One region of the Paraburkholderia caffeinilytica genome, then DNA from elsewhere that is predicted to be linked to it. Evidence: riboswitches for the same ligand, from Rfam matches in the RefSeq annotation. Region 1 holds a riboswitch; the other holds the start of a gene.
The links. A riboswitch is a leader RNA that binds a small molecule or an ion and turns the genes downstream of it on or off. The one in region 1 is predicted to bind manganese.
Positions count from the first base shown of each region.

Region 2: it holds a riboswitch for manganese, as region 1 does, so the genes downstream of both, DSC91_RS25280 (sodium:calcium antiporter) here and DSC91_RS15195 (TMEM165/GDT1 family protein) in region 1, are expected to answer to the same signal.

Region 1 is NZ_CP031466.1:3,452,225-3,461,143, reverse strand. It holds gene DSC91_RS15205 (DUF1571 domain-containing protein) at 1-26, opposite strand, end outside; gene DSC91_RS15200 (hypothetical protein) at 254-1,012, shown strand; gene DSC91_RS15195 (TMEM165/GDT1 family protein) at 1,151-1,741, opposite strand; yybP-ykoY riboswitch at 1,755-1,937, opposite strand; gene DSC91_RS15190 (AraC family transcriptional regulator) at 2,087-3,028, opposite strand; gene DSC91_RS15185 (SDR family oxidoreductase) at 3,296-4,036, shown strand; partial or broken gene DSC91_RS15180 (SDR family oxidoreductase) at 4,128-4,268, shown strand; gene DSC91_RS15175 (SDR family oxidoreductase) at 4,340-5,188, shown strand; gene DSC91_RS15170 (UPF0182 family membrane protein) at 5,286-8,042, opposite strand; gene DSC91_RS15165 (glucose/quinate/shikimate family membrane-bound PQQ-dependent dehydrogenase) at 8,325-8,919, opposite strand, start outside.
Region 2 is NZ_CP031467.1:2,008,521-2,017,439, reverse strand. It holds gene DSC91_RS25310 (uracil-DNA glycosylase) at 1-520, opposite strand, end outside; gene DSC91_RS25305 (pyrophosphatase) at 522-1,619, opposite strand; gene DSC91_RS37625 (Nmad2 family putative nucleotide modification protein) at 1,640-2,218, opposite strand; gene DSC91_RS25300 (helix-turn-helix domain-containing protein) at 3,048-3,404, shown strand; gene DSC91_RS25295 (hypothetical protein) at 3,500-3,802, shown strand; gene DSC91_RS25290 (outer membrane protein) at 4,331-4,852, shown strand; gene DSC91_RS37620 (hypothetical protein) at 4,958-5,143, shown strand; gene DSC91_RS25285 (NADP-dependent oxidoreductase) at 5,148-6,167, opposite strand; yybP-ykoY riboswitch at 6,347-6,518, shown strand; gene DSC91_RS25280 (sodium:calcium antiporter) at 6,619-7,629, shown strand; gene DSC91_RS25275 (HAD family hydrolase) at 7,702-8,745, opposite strand.

The DNA.
Region 1 (8,919 bases):
ATGGGTTCAGCACGGGCCATCATCATCTCGGGTGCCGGCGCTCCCAATAAACGTATGGCGTGGCCCCTATATTCCAATCGTGTGAAGTGAAGGTCTGCCGCGGTGGAGCCGGGACACTTTTCGGCACTCAGCCGCCACCTCGCTCGGGGCGGATAGTGCGCAATGTCCTCGCAAAATCAGGCGCTATGCGAGAGATGGAATAGACGCCCCCACGAAATCGTTTAAACGACGTACGAACCAACGGCAGACTTCGATGAGCACTCGACAACAGCACGTCATCCGTCCTGTTTGCGCGGGGCTGCTAACTGCATCCGTTGCGCTATTCGCGGGCTGCGGCGGCGGAGGCGGTGGTAGCGGCAGCGCGAGCAGCCTGTCGATGGTGTCGATTGCCGGTACGGCGGCAACCGGCAAGGCACTCGCGAACGCGACGATTAGCATCGGCTGCGCGCGGGGCTCCACCTCGGTCGCGGCGGATGCGAACGGAAACTTCCACGCGACATTCGGCGCGGCGATGCCCTGCATGATCGCTGCGACCTCGGGCGGGACGACGCTGCACTCCACAGCGTTCGCAGGCGGCACGTACAACGTCACGCCGGAGACCGACCTGTTGTTGTCGTATCTGGCGGCGCAACTCGGTACGAATGAAAGCGGACTTATCGCCGGCTTCGCAACGAGCACACCGTTTCAGCAGACGCTGCAGAATCAGACCGACGTCCTGACCGCGCAGGCCGCCGTCGTCCAGAGTCTGCAGCAAAAGTACGGCATTACGCTTTCCACCCCCAATTTTCTGACCACCGCATTCACGGTCGGTCAGCCAGGCGAGGACAGCGATCTCGAAGCACTCCTCGCTCTCGGCGCAATCGACACCAACGGCGAACCGGACGCAGCCGCCGTCGCGCTTATAGCCGCGATGGGAGCCGCACATCCGATTGCGACGTCGCCGAGTACCGGTACAAGCGGGACCGGGGGAGCAAGCGTAGGTGGCACTGGCAGCATGGGCGGCATGATGTGAGACCCATCCACGCTCAACCGAAAACACCCGCACCTGGATCAGAGCAGCTCCATGATGAAATCCCCTCGGCCGTGACGTTCAGTCCAGGAAACCGCGTCGTGGAAATCACGGCTCGAACGTATAAGGCAAGCTCTCGAACTAGAACAACGGGTGCGCTTGCGGAAACAGCGCGGTCCTGAGGGCGAGGCCACCAAGCACAACGAAGATGATGGCGGCCAGAATGTGGACCGCCTTGGTTGGCAAGCGGTCGGCGAATTTGTGCCCCAGATAGATGACGGGCACGTTGGCCAACATCATGCCGAGCGTCGTGCCCGCGACAACGCCGAAGAACTCGTGAAAACGCGCAGCAAGCGCGATCGTGACGATTTGGGTTTTGTCGCCCATCTCGGCGAGGAAGAATGTAAGCGCAGTTGTGCCGAACACGCCCATCGAGTTTTTCGTCAATACCGCGTCAGCGTCGTCCAGCTTGTCGGGAATGAGAATCCACACCGCCATCACCGCGAATGACGCGACAACCGCCCAATTCAGAATGCCCGGACTCAGAACGCTCGCGAGCCACGCGCCGAGTGCGCCGGATGCACCGTGATTGATGAGGGTAGCGGCAAAAACACCAAGAATGATGGGGATGGGCTTGCGATATCGCGCCGCCAGTACCAGGGACAAGAGTTGAGTCTTGTCGCCAATTTCGGCAAGGCCGACCACGCTGGTCGAAATGAGGAAGGATTGCATGGGTTGTTGTACCCGGGCCGCGCAGAAAAAACGCGATGACGCGCATTCCGGCGACCCGGTTAGGTCGGAATGCGTGTCATCGGTCTTGCCAGGCACTTGGCTGCGCACGCCATAGCGGGTCTCTCGACTCGCCAAGTATGTTGACGTGCACCCTCGAACGTGGCGTTCGAGGCGGCTACTCCCCAATGAGCAGGCGCGATTTTATCGCGCCTCATGTTACAGAGGCAAGCCGCCACAATAGCGCTTTTCGCGGTTGAGCATTGCTGCGCGTGCCAATTATTACGAATGCCTTTCGCGCATCATATGCTCGCCCCTGTCTTTGGGGAGTAGCCGGCTTCCAGTCCGTCAGTGAGACGCGGCGAAATCGTCGATCTTTGCAGCTGGCGATAGCGCGAACGATGCCCGCATGTCTCGGGCCTCGTCGACCGGCGAGCGTCCAAAAAACCGCTTGAACTCGCGACTGAACTGCGAGGGGCTTTCGTAGCCGACGCGCGCCGACGCCGAGGCGGCAGTCAACCCGTCGCGAATCATCAGCAGGCGTGCCTGATGCAGACGCGTCGACTTGATGTATTGGATCGGAGAGGTCAGCGTAACGGTTCTGAAGTTGACATGAAACGCGGGAACGCTCATCCCCGCCTCTTCCGCGAGACGACTGACATCCAGTGGCTGCGCATAGTCGGTGTGAATTCGCCGCAGCGCTTTCGCGACTCTGCCGAAGCGGCCCTGATGCGCGAGCGCAGCCCGCATCGCTCCGCCTCGTTCCCCGATCAATACTCGATAGCAAATTTCCCGCACGATTGCAGGCCCCAGCACCTCGGCGTCCAGGGGTGACGTCATGGCTTGCAGCAGACGCAAAGCCGCTTCGGCGAGGTCGCCTTCGAGCGGCGTCGATACGATCCCTAGCGGAGTGCCTTGCTGGTGGTTTCCGCCGCGATCGATCGCCAGTATCAGGTCGCTCAACTCGATCAGATCGAGGCGCAACGACACGGCCAGCATCGGCTCGGACTCGCTCGCTTCGGTTTCAGTCGAGAACGGCAGCGGCACGGACAAGATCAGATAGTGCTGGGCGTCGTAGACATACACCTCTTCACCCAGAAAGCCAAGCTTGCGCCCCTGACACACGATCACGATGCTCGGCTCGTACAGCACCGGCGTGCGCCCCAGCGGCCGGTTCGAACGCATGAACCGCACGCCTTCCAGCGCGGACTGGGTGTACCCCTCGTTCGGCGCCAGACGCTGGAGCAGGCTCACCATTCTTGCGGAAACCGGGTTGTCGGCAACGGTCACGAAGACTCCTCTTTCGCCAGATCGGGTGAGGAAATTCTACTGGATACGATCGACGGGCCGCATCCCACTTCAATAGGAATAGGCAATACCGCGATTGTCGCGTGTATTCGCGCGCAGGTGCCCGGCTCATAAGATGGGTCATCGGCTGGACGCTGTAGCCGAAGCGCCCGGGAGACCCCGCCGCGATTGCCCTGCCGCTTGGTGCGCAGACTTCGTAGCCTCTCCCTCGACCCAACCTGCACAGACTATCGAAACGGAGAAAGCAACATGACGACGCAATCCAACCAACCCAAAGTCATCCTCATCACCGGGGCCAGCAGCGGTATCGGTGAAGCAACGGTCCGGCTGCTCGCCGCCCAGGGGCACCAACTCGTGATCGGCGCGCGCCGTACGGAACGACTCGCCGCGCTGGCTGAAGAAATCCAGGCGAACGGCGGCTCGGTTCGTTACCAGGCACTCGACGTGACGTCCGCCGGAGACGTCAACGCCTTCGCCCAATTCGCACTGGACACTTTCGGCCGCATCGACGTGATCGTCAACAACGCCGGTGTGATGCCTTTGTCGCCCTTGAGCGCAATCAAGGTGGACGAATGGAATCGCATGATCGACGTGAATATTCGCGGCGTGCTGCACGGCATCGCTGCGGTTCTGCCGACCATGGAGCGCCAGGGGTTTGGCCAGGTCATCAATATCTCCTCGATCGGCGGCCTGTCCGTCTCACCGACGGCCGCCGTGTATTGCGCCACCAAGTTCGCCGTGCGCGCCATCTCGGACGGTCTGCGGCAGGAAACCGACAAGGTTCGCGTGACTGTGATCTGCCCCGGCGTCGTGGAGTCGGAGCTGGCCGATTCGATCTCCGACGACACCGCGCGGGCCGCGATGCGCGACTTCCGTCGCATTGCGCTGACGTCGGACGCCATTGCGCGCTCGATCGCCTATGCGATCGAGCAGCCGGCGGATGTCGATGTCAGCGAAATCGTCGTGCGCCCGACAGCGAGCCCTTTCTAACGATCCTCATCTCCACGGAGAAATCCACCATGACTTCGCATGCATCCGCCAATCAGCCGTTCAGCGGCAAGGTTGCCATCGTCACCGGCGCGGCAAGCACGCGCCGATCAAGCGGGCGGCCGATCCGCGAGAAATTGCTGAAGTGATCGCCTTTCTGGCGTCCGATAAAGCCAGCTGCATCGTTGGCGCGGTCGTGATGGCGGACGGTGGGATGAGCGCGGCGCTCGAGTAAAACCGCGGCAACATTCTTAAAAGCATTGCCTCCATATAAATTTGCATGACTTATTGATCAAGGAAACTATCATGAACAAGTCTATGAAAATCTGGTTCGTCACTGGCGCATCGAAAGGCGTCGGCCAACGACTCGTACGGCAACTCCTCGCGCGTGGCGATCGCGTCGCCGCGACCTCGCGCACCGTAGCGTCGCTGACGGAAGCGATCGGCCCCGCTGCGGAGCGGTTTCTCCCGCTGCAAGTGGATCTGACCGACGACCAGAGCGTGCGCTCCGCCATCGCGCAAACCATCAAGACGTTTGGCAAGATCGATGTGATCGTCAATAACGCGGGCTACGCACAACAAGGAACCGTCGAAGCCCTTTCGGACGACGAGCTTCGGCAGAATTTCGAGGTCAACCTGTTCGCGCCGCTGACGGTGCTGCGGCACGCGCTCCCACATCTGCGCGAGCAGCGCGGGGGACATGTCGTCAACATCGCCTCGATCGTCGGCTATCAGGGCGGCTACGCCGGCTGGGGCAGCTATGTGGCGAGCAAGTTCGCGCTCGCGGGCCTGACCGAGTCGCTCGCGGCCGAGGTGGCGGAGTTCGGCATCAACGCGACGGTGGTGTACCCCGGGCCGGTTCGCACGGAGTTTTTGTCGAGCGGCGCGTTGGCGGTGGCCAAACGACAGATCGATGAATACACCGAAGCCAAGGCGTCGCTCGATCTGCACCTGGGAACACTGCACGGTCGTCAGGCCGGAGACCCGGACAAGTTGGCCATGTTGATCATGCAGGCCGTGGATGTTGCCGAGCCGCCATTGCACCTGTTCGCCGGCAAGATCGCCAACGAACTGGCGGCGCAAAAAGCCGCGGCGGTCCAACAGGACATCGAGGCATGGAGAGGCTCATCCGAAGCGACGGACTTCGTCGAGTAACGTCAAAGCCAGGTGGCGTCCAGCAATGGGCGCTGCCGGGCGGGAGAATTCCATGAGAAAAGCGAATCGCACGAGCCCAAACCGTACCCCCAACACATCACTTCTTCCCCTCCCGCCGCCCGCCACCCAGCTCATCGAGCAGCGGCCGCAACGCATCCAGTTCCGCCCCGAACCCACTCCAGTCTCCCGCCTTCAATCGCTCGATCGCACGATCATAGTGCGCAAGCGCCTCGCGGGCACGCGCATCCGCCGTGCCCTGAGGTTGCGACGCGAGCGGCGCGCTTTCCTTGAACAGCGCCGCCAGCGCTTCACCCAAAGTCTCTTTCATCACCACCCGATCCCCATACGCGGCGATCACCCGCTTCAATTCGGGTAACTGCCCCGACTCCGCGCGCAAGTAGAGCGGAGAAATATAGAGGATCGAGTTCTCAATCGGTACGACGAGAAGATGGCCGCGAATGACGCGCGAGCCCATCTGGTTCCACAGCGAAATCTGCTGCGAAATCTCGGTGTTCTGCTGGATGCGCGCCTCGATCTGGAACGGCCCATAGACGAGCTTGTCTTTCGGGAACGCGTAGACGATAAGCTTGCCGTAGTTGGGTGGATCGCAACGCGCGGCGAGCCACGCGATCATATTGTCGCGCTGGCTGGGCACCATCGGCAGCATCAGGACGAATTCCTCGCGCGGTTCATCGGGCAGCCGCATGATCATGTAGTAAGGCGTCATCGGCGTGCCGGGACTATTCCCACCATCAATGCCGATCAGTTCCCGAGGGAACTGCCAGAGATCCTCGCGATTGTAGAAAACCTCTGGCGCATCCATGTGGTAAGCCCGATAAAGTTGCGCCTGGATCAGAAACAGATCTTCGGGGTAGCGGACATGTTGCCGAAGATCCTGCGGCATCGCCGCGAGCGGCTTGAACAGACTCGGAAAAATGCCTTGATAAGTTTGCAAGATCGGATCGTTAGGATCGCTGACATAGAAATCGACCGTTCCATCGTAGGCGTCGATCACCACCTTGACGGCGTTGCGGATGTAGTTGGCGCCATCGTCGAAACCCGGTTGGGCGTAGGGGAACCAGCTACTCGTCGTATAGGCGTCCTGCATCCAGAAAAGGCGTCCGTTGCTCGTGACGAGATAGGGATCACGGTCGAGCCTAAGGAACGGCGCAATCGTGCGCACCCGGTCCTGAATGTTACGGTGCAGCAGAATGCGGCTGTCGTTCGTGATGTAGTCGGTTAGCAGGATGTTCGGATCGTCGAACTGCCAGGCGAAGAGGCTGCGGCGCGCGGTGCTGCCAATGGCGATGCCGGCGCTCCTGCTATAAGTGGTGTAAACATTGTCCTTGCCCTTGGGGTAGTCGAATTCGGGGACACTGCCTTTTACGATGACGTAGCCCTCACCCCCTTCCCCGAAATACAGACGCGGCTCGCGAATGACCGGTCCGCCCTGGGCGACAGGCGGAATATCCTGCAGATAGAAAGAGGGCAGACCTTCCGTCGATTTCTCGGTGACGGGCGACATCACCACGCCATTGCCATGTGTGAACAGGAGATGAAGGTTCACCCAGGTCTGGGCGTTCGCGGGAAGCATCGAAGGCTCCAGTTCGCGGGCTGACAGCATGACCTGCCGGTAACCGGTGTCGAGACGGTAACGGTCGATGTCGACGGAGAAAAATTTGTAGTAAGTCCTGATCTCCTGCAACTGCGCGTAGGTATCCAACAGCGGTTGCACATCCCACAGGCGGATGTTGTCGATGGTCGCGCGATTGGCGTCGAGCGAGGCGAGATTCAATTCCTGCTCGGCCGGAAACGGCTTTACCGCGATCTGGGTGAGGCCGTAAGCCATTCGCGTGAGCGCGATATTGTGTTTGATATAAGGCATCTCCAGTTGCAGTTCACTCGGTTTGACATAGAGGCGCTGGAAGAGCGCCGGGTAGATCAAGGCGAACACGAACGAGGTGCCGAACACCAGCAACACCGAGACGGCGGGAATCCGATAGTCCCGCCAGCGCATGTTGATCCATGACGCGACGGCCGCAACGATGGCAAGGCCGATGAGCACCCACAAGACCGGGAGCTCGACGTGGATGTCGGTGTAGCCGGCGCCGACCACGACGCCGTTATCGCCGTAAAGCAGCAAGAAGCGGTCGAGTGCGTAGGACCAGGCCTTCAGAAGAAAGAAGGCGCCGAGCAGCGCTGAGCCATGAGCGGTGGCAGCGGCTGAGAGTCCGCGTGGCGTTCGCTCGAACGTGATGTCGCCGCGTACCCCATAAACCACGCCTGCCACGATCGCACTGCAAAAGATCGACTGCAGCAGCCAGTTCTTGAACGCAAGATAGGCGGGTAGCGAGAACAGATAGAAGCTGATGTCCCGACCGAAGACAGGATCGCGGTCGCCATAGGGCACCTGATGCAGGAAGCGCAGCGCCAGGTCCCAGTTGGAGAATTCGCCGCCGGCGATGATCAGCGCCAGGACAATGGCACTGCCCGCAATGCTGGTGCGCCAGGGGATGCGCGGCGCGAGCTGGTCTGCGAGTTCGCTGATGAACTCCGGCGTACCCGACAGACGGGCCGTCTCCACTTGCCAGCTACCGGGGCGCCTCGCGTAACGATGCGCAAGGAACCCCGATGCAGCGATCACGCTCGCGGACACAGCGAACACGGCGATAAAAAGGAACGCCTTGGCGGAGACTGTCGTCCAGAAAACGTCGACGTAACCGATTGAAGCAAACCACAGCCAGTCGACCACGACGCCGGTGAGGCGCCCGAGGACGATCAGGGCGACCACGACGACCGCAACCATGATTGCAACGCGTCTGACGGTCACCCGGGAGCTTGGTTGCCAATGCATCGCCCCTCCTTTGCCGGGACGCCACGCGTGGCTGGCTGCGATCAGGTCTGCTTAAACCGCTTTTCTGCTGCGAACCTGGCTGACCGGTGCGTCAATGCGCGCGTTGGAGCCAGCGCGCGGCCAACGCGTGATCAGGGTCATATAAATGATTGTAGACCGGCGAGGCACGAACGACAGAAAGCCGGCGACCGGCCACAACGTACGAGACGCCGCCCGATATGGAACGCGGCGCATTCAATGCGCCGCGCGGATTCCAGCAAAAGCGGCGCGTGCCGCTTACTACTATGGCAACGCGTAGGCAATCACATAGTCACCGAGCTTGGTGCCGAACGAGCCATGCCCGCCCGCCGCGATCACGACGTACTGACGGCCGTTGATCGAATAGCTCATCGGCGTGGCTTGTCCGCCTGCGGGCAGGCGCGCCTGCCAGAGCGACTCACCGTTGTTCACGTCGAACGCGCGGATGTAGTTGTCCGCCGTCGCACCAATGAAGACGACACCGCCCGCAGTGACAATCGGACCGCCCAGCATCGGCATGCCCATCTTGAACGGCAGAGGAATAGGCGAACTGTCGCGCACGGTGCCGATGCGCTTCTTCCACACAATCTCATTGGTCTTGAGATCGATCGCCGAGACGTAGCCCCATGCGGGTTGCTTGCACGGCAAGCCCAGCGGCGAGAGGAATGGATTGATCGTCACGCCGAACGGCACGCCGTACTGCGGCTGGATGCCGGACTCCGTGCCGCTGCCCTTGGCACCGGGCTCCGGTTCCAGCGGGTTGCCCGGCCCGCGCGGAATCAGGCGCGAGACGAACGGCAAGCCGATCGGGTTCGCGACGGCAATCTGGCGGTCGGTGTCGACGGCAAGACCGCCCCAC
Region 2 (8,919 bases), on a different replicon from region 1:
CGGCATCATTTCCAACCGCAATAAGTCGTCTGGGGCGAATCGTCTCGATTAGCGTATCAAGAATCTCCTCGCCAAGTCGCCTTTCCATCGAATTATGCGCACGATTCGTGAATGAATTGCCTTCTTCATGCGGATGTAACGGGAAAACGTTCCACAAGAAAATATTTTCACTAACGGAATTCAAGGCATTCCAGATTACGGCGGCAGTTCTCTCAGCCACCGGCTCGCCTTTGGTGACCTGAGAGACAGATAGTCCCCACCGCCGAGCGTGACACACCATATTGACTTCATCTGTTAGCGCCAAACCGGTCCTTCTACCGCCGCGATAACCGAGGTCGCGTCCGATCCATAGCGAATCGACCCCATTTTCGCAGGCGTTTTTTAGTAACTCCAGAAGCAGTTTCTTTCTCTTTTCCCCAGCGTCTTTTCGATCAAATCGCTCGCATACGGCAGAATAGGGATTAAATGTATTTTTAATTTTTATCGACGCTACGGCGTCCACAAAATCCGCTGGATTCATATTATCCTCTCCTGTAGCTAATACTTCTTGTTGCTCGATCGCCTATTATAACACCGCTTCGATTTTGACTGAGTTCGCGAAAAACCCTATATCCGTCTAAGATGGCTTTTTCCCACAAAGATAAAGGACATTTCTGTACTTCGTAACCATTGACGAACTGCTTAATTCCTTTAAGAAGGTCGAATGAGAGCTTTTCCTTTTCCCTAAACAAGTCGGCATTTTTCGCATTTGAGAAAATCCATGCTGTCAATCCTTCCTCAATTACGATCGCGCGCCCACCGTCTTGTTGTTCGTCGTACTTTGGGTTGCTTTTTCGTTTATGCCTTATCAACGCCCTGAAGGTTGGGGACCAATGTAGTATTGCTGCATGTGCCATGTGAAAAACATCGTGGAATTTGTAACCGTCTTCCGTCTCGATGTTATCAGTTAGTGGATCACCAATAAAGACGTCATTCCATTTAAGATAACTCTTCCCATTAGGGCGTTCAATTATTGATATTTCGAAATGGGCGGGTAATCGCTCGTCGTCGTCAAAATCTTCATCGAACGTGGGAAGGGTTGAAAAGTCGGGAAGTAAAAAACGGCCCTCAGTTTTCTGTAGATTGTTTTCTAGCACTGAGGCGAAGCTGATGCCGGTAGCTTGTAGCGTGCCCAGGTAACTTGCGAAGAACTCCTGTATGTCTGCTTTGATAACTTCAAGGTCAAGCCGCGAGCGATTTAGCAGTGTTGCGGCTGAGCTGCCCAGTCGTTCCAGAACCGGCTCGAGGTCTGAGTGTGACTCGACTGCGGCTTGTGCGACGGGACAAAATGGGTCGTTTGTCGCAAGTAGGAGTGATTTCTCGTCGTCCCAAAACTGATCGGGCAAGAGTACGTCTACCGTTAAATTCAATCGATCTACTAGACGGAAAAAATACCAAATTACATCACCCAGCTCTTGAGTAATCGCGGTTTCATAGTCATACAATTTCCCCTCTCGGCTTTTCTTCTTGGCCGTCGTTAATACGCTCCCTACTTCACCAAAAAGCCCGAGCCGTACAGCATTTATTTCGTGTAGCTTGTCGAGCGGCCTTATTCTCTCAAAATAATCTCTCAGTATCATTTTGTGTCACCGGTCGAATTTTATTGCCAGCTGAGCGGTTTGCCAAGGCATCCGCGGTCATTTTCGTCTAGCCACTTGAACATCAGTTCTACGAAATCACCCGAAAATTTACTCTTATGCCCAATCCCCTTCTTTACGACTTGATATAAATGGGACGGTAGGGTCGGGCCGTTGCTTCCCCAGTAGCAAAAATTCTGTGAAATCAAAACATTTTCACAACTTGTATCGGTATCTACGTTCTCTTGACATCGAGATCCGTCGGTATTGGTGTGGTGCGAGTCTTCTTGAATCCAGAGTTTTTTGTCATCGCGGTGATAAATATTATCGCCGAACGCAGCCTTCTTGCTTCCGTATAGATTGGGTCTTTTGCAAAAAAATCGCTCGTCGTTCCAATAGACATCGTAAGTGAGTATTTCTTGTACTTGCATAAAAAAGACGAGTTTGTGAACGTTCGGAGCGGAGCGAGTTCCTATGATTATGTCGTTCAATCTTGCGGCTTTTCTGATTTTAGGTTTGCAGGTGGCTAGGGTGCATGTGCCATAAAATGGATTTGGAGCAAAACCAAAATCCCTAGGAATTACATATGAATATATTTTCATGTTAGCCACATGTATGTTTGGAGATTTTGCGCTTGGGCGGCGTGGAGCCGTCCGCGAGAGTCCACGGATTGTCTTCACCCGAAAACACTGTACTCAGATCGTCTGAGTAGGTGGTGACGCAATCTCCTGTGGAGTCTACTGATAGGGGAATATCGCTGATCTCTGGTTCATCCAGCCAAAGTGCTACTACCCGTATCGCGTGTAGCGCAGCCGTTGCCATGACGACGTCTAAGCAGACATTCGTCGCGATTTCGGCAGAGAGGTATCCGGCGCGATCTGACCAAGAACAAGGAACCGCGCACGGTCCCGTTGCCGGGACGCGCGGAAGCGACCATCCGCGCCTCGCCGCAGCAGACTTCGGGACCGCTGATTACCTTCTACGACTCGGATGATTTGTGGAAGGCATTCGTGCGGGCGCGCAAACGTGCTGGCATCACGGGGCCGCACCCCTACGACCTGGGACGCGAAGCCGCCTCGCGACTAGACGGCAACCCTCGCGAAGGTTCTCGGTTGGAAAACGCTGCAGATGGCCATGAAATATTACAACCCGCGCGACAAGAAACTGATCGCGGCAGCACTAGTGCGCTTACTCGTCAAGGTCGCGCGCGTGCCGCGGGGCAGCCGCGCCACTGGCCCATCGCGCGTGAGGCCTTTCCAGTCCCTCCTACTGGACGCCTGACACGAATTAGCCATTCCGCTACAGACCTCTCAGAAGATTCAGAATTTGAAGAACTTCGCATCTAAAAACTCCATTTCAGAGTAACGCATCCCCACGAGTCCCCAAATCAGCGCTATCATCATGGTTGGACCTTCACCGCAGAACTTAGTCATGAATCCGAAGGATGAACAGTTTTTCAAGGCATTGGGTTCGCGTATCGCCAGCGCACGCAAGGCCCACAAGTTCACTCAGCAGCAACTTGCCGAGCAGCTTGGCATTGCCCAGCAGACCCTCGCCCACTACGAAGGCGCGCGGCTGCGGCCGCCTGTCTCAATGCTACCGGAGTTGACCAGAACGCTTGGGCTGTCATCCGACGAACTGCTGGGGCAGGACGTTGCCCGACCCAAAAAACGCGGCCGGCCCTCTAAGCTGCAAAAGCAGCTCGAGGCGATCAGCCGGCTACCGAAGGCGCGGCAACGCTTCGTATCCGAGATGCTTGAAACGGTGCTGGCACAGACCCAGCAGTAAGAAAGGAGATTTGATGTAGTAGAAGAAGCGCGGGCCGCATGGGCGGCAACCCATACGGCCCGCTAACCACAACCAACTCACCGAAGGAGTTGACCATGGCTAACGCCAATCTTAAACCACGTCGCGCACGCGACGAACAGGTCACGCGCATTTCCGTTGCGCTTGAAGCAGACGGCACGAAGGAACACGGCAGGCGTACGGCCTTTCCGTGGATGCAGGTGACTGATGCGATGCTCGAACACGCAGGCTTTCTGCCGGGGCACCAGGTCCTGTTCAGCATCGACTACCGGCTCGGACAGATCACCATTACCCCGGACTATAACTACAGGATTGCCGGCAGGTACATGACTGCGCCGGAGAAGGAGGCCATGCTGCGAAGACGCAGCAAACGGACATGAACAATCCACAAACAGCAAACCCGGCTTCGGCCGGGTTTGCTGTTATTCGATCTCCAACGCTCTTAGTGGCTCGTCAACCTTGACCTTATTGACGTCACTATCAGCCTAAGCCCCACGCTGCACTACCGGAATCAGGATTGGCGCCCAATTCGTTTCCTGCATGCCTCCTCTGATCTGGATTCAGCCCGCCCCAAAGGTGGCCATGCCGCCCACATTGTCGAAATAGACATCGATGCCGCCAGCTGCTGTCTCCCTTCATGCTCGGCCGGGATATTTAAAATATTTATAAAATATAAAATTCCTTCAATATCCGTCATTTTTTTGTCTGAGCACTCAGCAGGCAGAATTGTGAACGTCCGCTTTCGGAAATCTCCCGTTGTTTCAATCTATCTGCTTATCTAGCATGGGCCGTCTATGCACACTGCATCATGCATAGCAATTCAGGCCCGGAATTTCTGCTGGCGCCTCCCTACATCCAGATAGATATTGCGAAATATTCGCGGCGTTCTGTTTTTTAGTTTGAAGGTCATGTACAAAATAACGAAGCTGATTTTAACCGCCTCAATCGCTCTGCTGTCCAATTTTGCGCACGCACAGCTTTCAACGCATCAAGTGGGGGCGAGCCAGTTTGCCGGCCCCTATGTCGGTTTCAAAGTGGGCTTGAATAATTCTGACGCGTCAGGCGTCGTCAATAAAGCATCGCATACCACAGTATTTCCAGGATTCATGGCGGGATATAACTTTGACGTCGACCGCTTCGTGTTGGGTGCTGAGATTTTCGCTGATCTGCATCATGGTTCGTCAACGTATAAAGACGGTGGGATCGATGCGAAATTCGGCATGCCATTCAATCAGATCATGCCCTATGCTCGCGTTGGTTTCACGTCAAGCTGGCCGGAAACCCGCTTGCATTGGGGATTGGGGGTCGAATATAAGTTCGCCAGGCACGTGAGCGTGGCAGGCGAATGGACGACCGACTCCAGTAATAAAGACGGTACGAAACGGCGCAATAACAGCTTTACCGTCGGCCTGCAGTATCACTTCAACTAGGCGGACCAGATCACGTTACGCGACGAAGGCGTTGAATTCGTGCTTCAGGCGATGTTGCTGCAAGAGGCAAACGTCGGAACAGATGCACCCACGACTTTATAGGGCGTGAACCTATCTGCCTTGCCTGTTTGCGACACCAGTATTGATTGCCTGATCGAACAGGCCGAGCCGGTGGGGTATGTAACCCGCTGGCTCGACTTGCGATGGGCCGCCGCCGGTGTCTCCCGCTATGCGTTTCATCTCGCGAGCGGCGGGCCGTCGTCACGGCCGTCGGCGATCCGCATCGTCTGACCGGTCACACCCTAACCAGCAGCTTCCCAAGATTCTTCCCTTCAAACAGGCTGTTCAGCGCCTGAGGCAACGCGTCAAAACCATCGACGTAAGTCTCCTGATAAACAATCTCACCGCTCTTCACCCAAGGCGCGACAGTCTGCAGCATCTCGTCCATCCGATGCGTGAAATCACGCGCGAGAATCCCTTGGATCGTCGCGCGCTGAAACAGCATGTGCTGCAGGAAGCGCGGCGCGAGGTCCGGCGTATCGAGACCGCCGTCGTATTGAGCGATCGCGCCGCAGATCACGATTCGCGCGCGGCGCTTGATGAGCGGGATCACCGCATCGGTGACCATGCCGCCCACGTTGTCGAAATAGACGTCGACGCCGCCGGTGGCCGCCTGCAGCGCCGACTGCAAGCCTTCGAGTGTGGGATGCGCCCGGTAGTCGACGGCACCGTCGAGCTTCAGCGTGTCGGTCAGAAACGCGCACTTGTCCGGGCCACCCGCGATGCCGATGACGCGGCACCCGGCGCGTTTGCCGAACTGCGCGACCAGCGAGCCGACCGCGCCCGCCGCACCGGATACGACCAGCGTGTCGCCCGGACGCGGCCGGCCTGCTTCCATCAAACCGAACCACGCGGTGCGACCCGGCATGCCGAGCACGCCGAGCGCGGTCGAAACGGGCGCCGCCTCGGGGTTCAGTTTGGTCAGCTCGCTGTGATGGCACTTGGCGTACAGTTGCCAGCCGCTGTAGGCCGACACCCAGTCGCCTTGTTTGAAAAGCGGACTCGCCGACGCCACCACTTCACCCACCACGCCCGCCCGTTGGACGATCCCGAGCGGATGCGGCACATCGTAAGTATTGCGTTCGTGTTGCTGGATCCGAATGTACGGATCGACGCTGACGATGCGCGCGCGGATCAGCACCTCGTTCGATGACAAAGTGTCGTCGAGCTCGTTTTCGCGCAATTCGTAGTGTTCATCGCCAACCCGTCCTTCCGGACGCTTGACGTAAAACCACTGGCGATTCTGGTAGTTCATGTGAGGACTCACTGCGGTCGTAGACGGTGAGTGATCTTACCAGTGGGGCTATCACACGCTCGCGCGTCGGACAGACGCGACGAGACCGGAAGGCGTCGGCGCAAGCGCCCAATAGCACCAAACAGCACCAAACAGCGCCCGACTCCAAGCTTGTTGAAAGCCGCCGGTCCCGTTAGAATCCTCGGGTCACTGGGGAGTAGCCTTCCTTCATCCATTGAAGGAGAGCGCGTCAACATACTTGGCCTGCGGGTCATGGCGCGTTCGACCGGGTCGGTTTGGCGAGACCATTGGCGCACTACTTCGTTCTGGTCGGACGGGTCGCGGTGCGTCATGGGTTCGTCATCTACGTCCGACCGCGGAGTTGCCCTGTGAAACATCGTTGTGCCCTGCCAGTGTTCCCGCTTGACCGTCCGTCGTGCCGTTTCCCCTCTGGATTTGCCGGGAGCCGCACATGACCGGTCTCCTGTTTGAACTCGCGCTCATGCTGGTCGTCATTCTGGTGGCGGCCGAGCTCTTCACCAACGCACTCGAACACCTCGGCGAGCGCCTGAAAATCTCCGAGGGCGTGACAGGTTCGCTGTTCGCGGCGGTCGGTACCGCCTTGCCCGAAACCCTCGTTCCGCTGCTCGCGATTGCCGGTGGCACGGCCGATAGCGCGGTCAACCAGGAGATCGGCGTCGGCGCGATTCTCGGCGCGCCGCTCATGCTCTCCACCCTCTCCACCTTCCTGATGACGCTCGCGATTCTCGGTTCGCGCGGCGTCGCCGGCCGGGTGACGCCGGAACGCACGGGTTTCACGCGCGATCTGAACTACTTCCTGTGTGCGTTCGTGCTGGCGGCCGCCGCGATGTACGTGCCGCATGACCAGATGTTCGTGCGGGCGCTGATCAGCGCGGCGCTGGTCGGCGTGTACATCACCTATGTGGTGATGACGTTCCGCGCATCGAACAAACTGGTCGACGCCGGTCATGGCACCGAAGCGCCGGGCAGGATGCTGCTGTCGCGTCTCGGCTTGCCCACCAATCTCGCGACCATCGCGGCGCAACTGGTGCTGGCCGTCGCGCTGCTGGTGTGGGGCGCGGAAGGCTTCATCCATGGTGTGCGGGGCGTGTCGCAGGTGCTCGGCGTCTCGCCGCTGCTGCTGTCGCTGCTGATCATTCCGATTGCCACCGAGTTGCCGGAGAAGGTCAACAGCATCCTGTGGATTCGCCGTGGCAAGGACACGCTGGCGTTCGGCAACATCACCGGCGCGATGGTGTTTCAGGGCACGCTGCTGCCCGCGATCGGAATTCTGCTGACGCCGTGGACGCCGCGCATCGAAGTGGTGACCGGCATTGTGATCACGCTCGCCGCCGCCGCGTGGCTGCGAATCAACGTGCGCGAGCGCGGCGTGCCGGTGTGGGCGCTGCTGGTGTGCGGCGTGCTCTACGCGACTTATCTGGCGATCACGCTGAGCCGTTAGCTGAATGATGAAGGGGGGAAGACCGCGCGAAAAGCGGCAGCAGGCGTGGCCTTCCTGATTGCCGCTTTCGCTTTAATTGGAGGGCGCGGCGGCCGCAGCTGTGGCGGTTGCCGTGCTATCCGGCTTGAACACCGTCTTCCAGTCATCCTTCATATCGACGACGAGCCAGCCTTTCGCGCCGGCCTCGTCCAAACCCTTGTCGAGCTTGCCGCTTTTCGTCGTGCGGTCGTACGCATACTCCCGTTCTGCATCGGTGTGATGCAGCAGCGCCGAGAGGCGTGGGCCGTCGCCGGTCGAGGTCCATTCGAGCATCGGCACATCGCCGTCGGCGTTGCCGAACGCGATCACTGGACGCCTGCCGATCACGCGGTCGATGGCGAGCGGTTTAGCCGCGCCGTCGACGAGCGTGTCGACCTGCGCAAGCCGGCTCAACGACACCGCGCCGTTCGTCTGGCTGTACTTGTATTTGACGGTGCTGCCGATCACCTGCTCGGGCGGAATGCCGTACACGCGCTGCGCGATGTCACGGACGAACTCGACATCGCTGCCCGTCACCAGGTAGGTTCTGAACCCGTTGGCGCGCAGATAGGCGAGTAACTCGAGCATCGGCTGATAGGCCAGGTCGGCGTATGGACGATTGAAGCGCGGGTCGGTCGCGGAGTCGAACCATTCGTGCACAAGCGCGGCAAATTGATCGCCGGTCATGCCGGCATGCGCCGCCGCGACGAGCCTCATCGAGCCGGCGTCGCCGCTCGCCGCGATACTCTTAAGATTGCCTTTCAGAATCGAGCGGAACGGTTCCTGCCGTTTCCATTCCGGATGCCGCCCGGCCACCGTCTTCACCTGTTGCAGCGCGAACACCAGCTGCACCGAGGCGGGTTGCTCCGGCCACAACGTGCCGTCGTTGTCGAACACGGCGATCCGGTCAGCGCGGGCGATGAAATCCTTCGACTCCGGCGTCGTGACCAGCGTGACGAAATCGACGATCGAGCGTTTGGTCGCGGTGTCGTTCCATGATGCAAGCGCAGCGCTCGTCGAAGCACTAGCCGACGATTCGCCCGCGTCGTGACGCGGCGTAACGGTGCAAGCTGAAAGAATCCCAACGGTCAAAGCCAAACAGTACCGCTGCATCGTGCGAATCATGAAAGCCTCATCAAATGCGGTGGATCGAATCTAAAGCGAGCGCCAGTCTAATGGGATGCGGTGATTATTGCAGCCGATTCTGTTGCTTTTTTGAACGGCGACCCAATGCCGGTAATTGGCGATCGCATATCCAGCGATGCGGTTTCC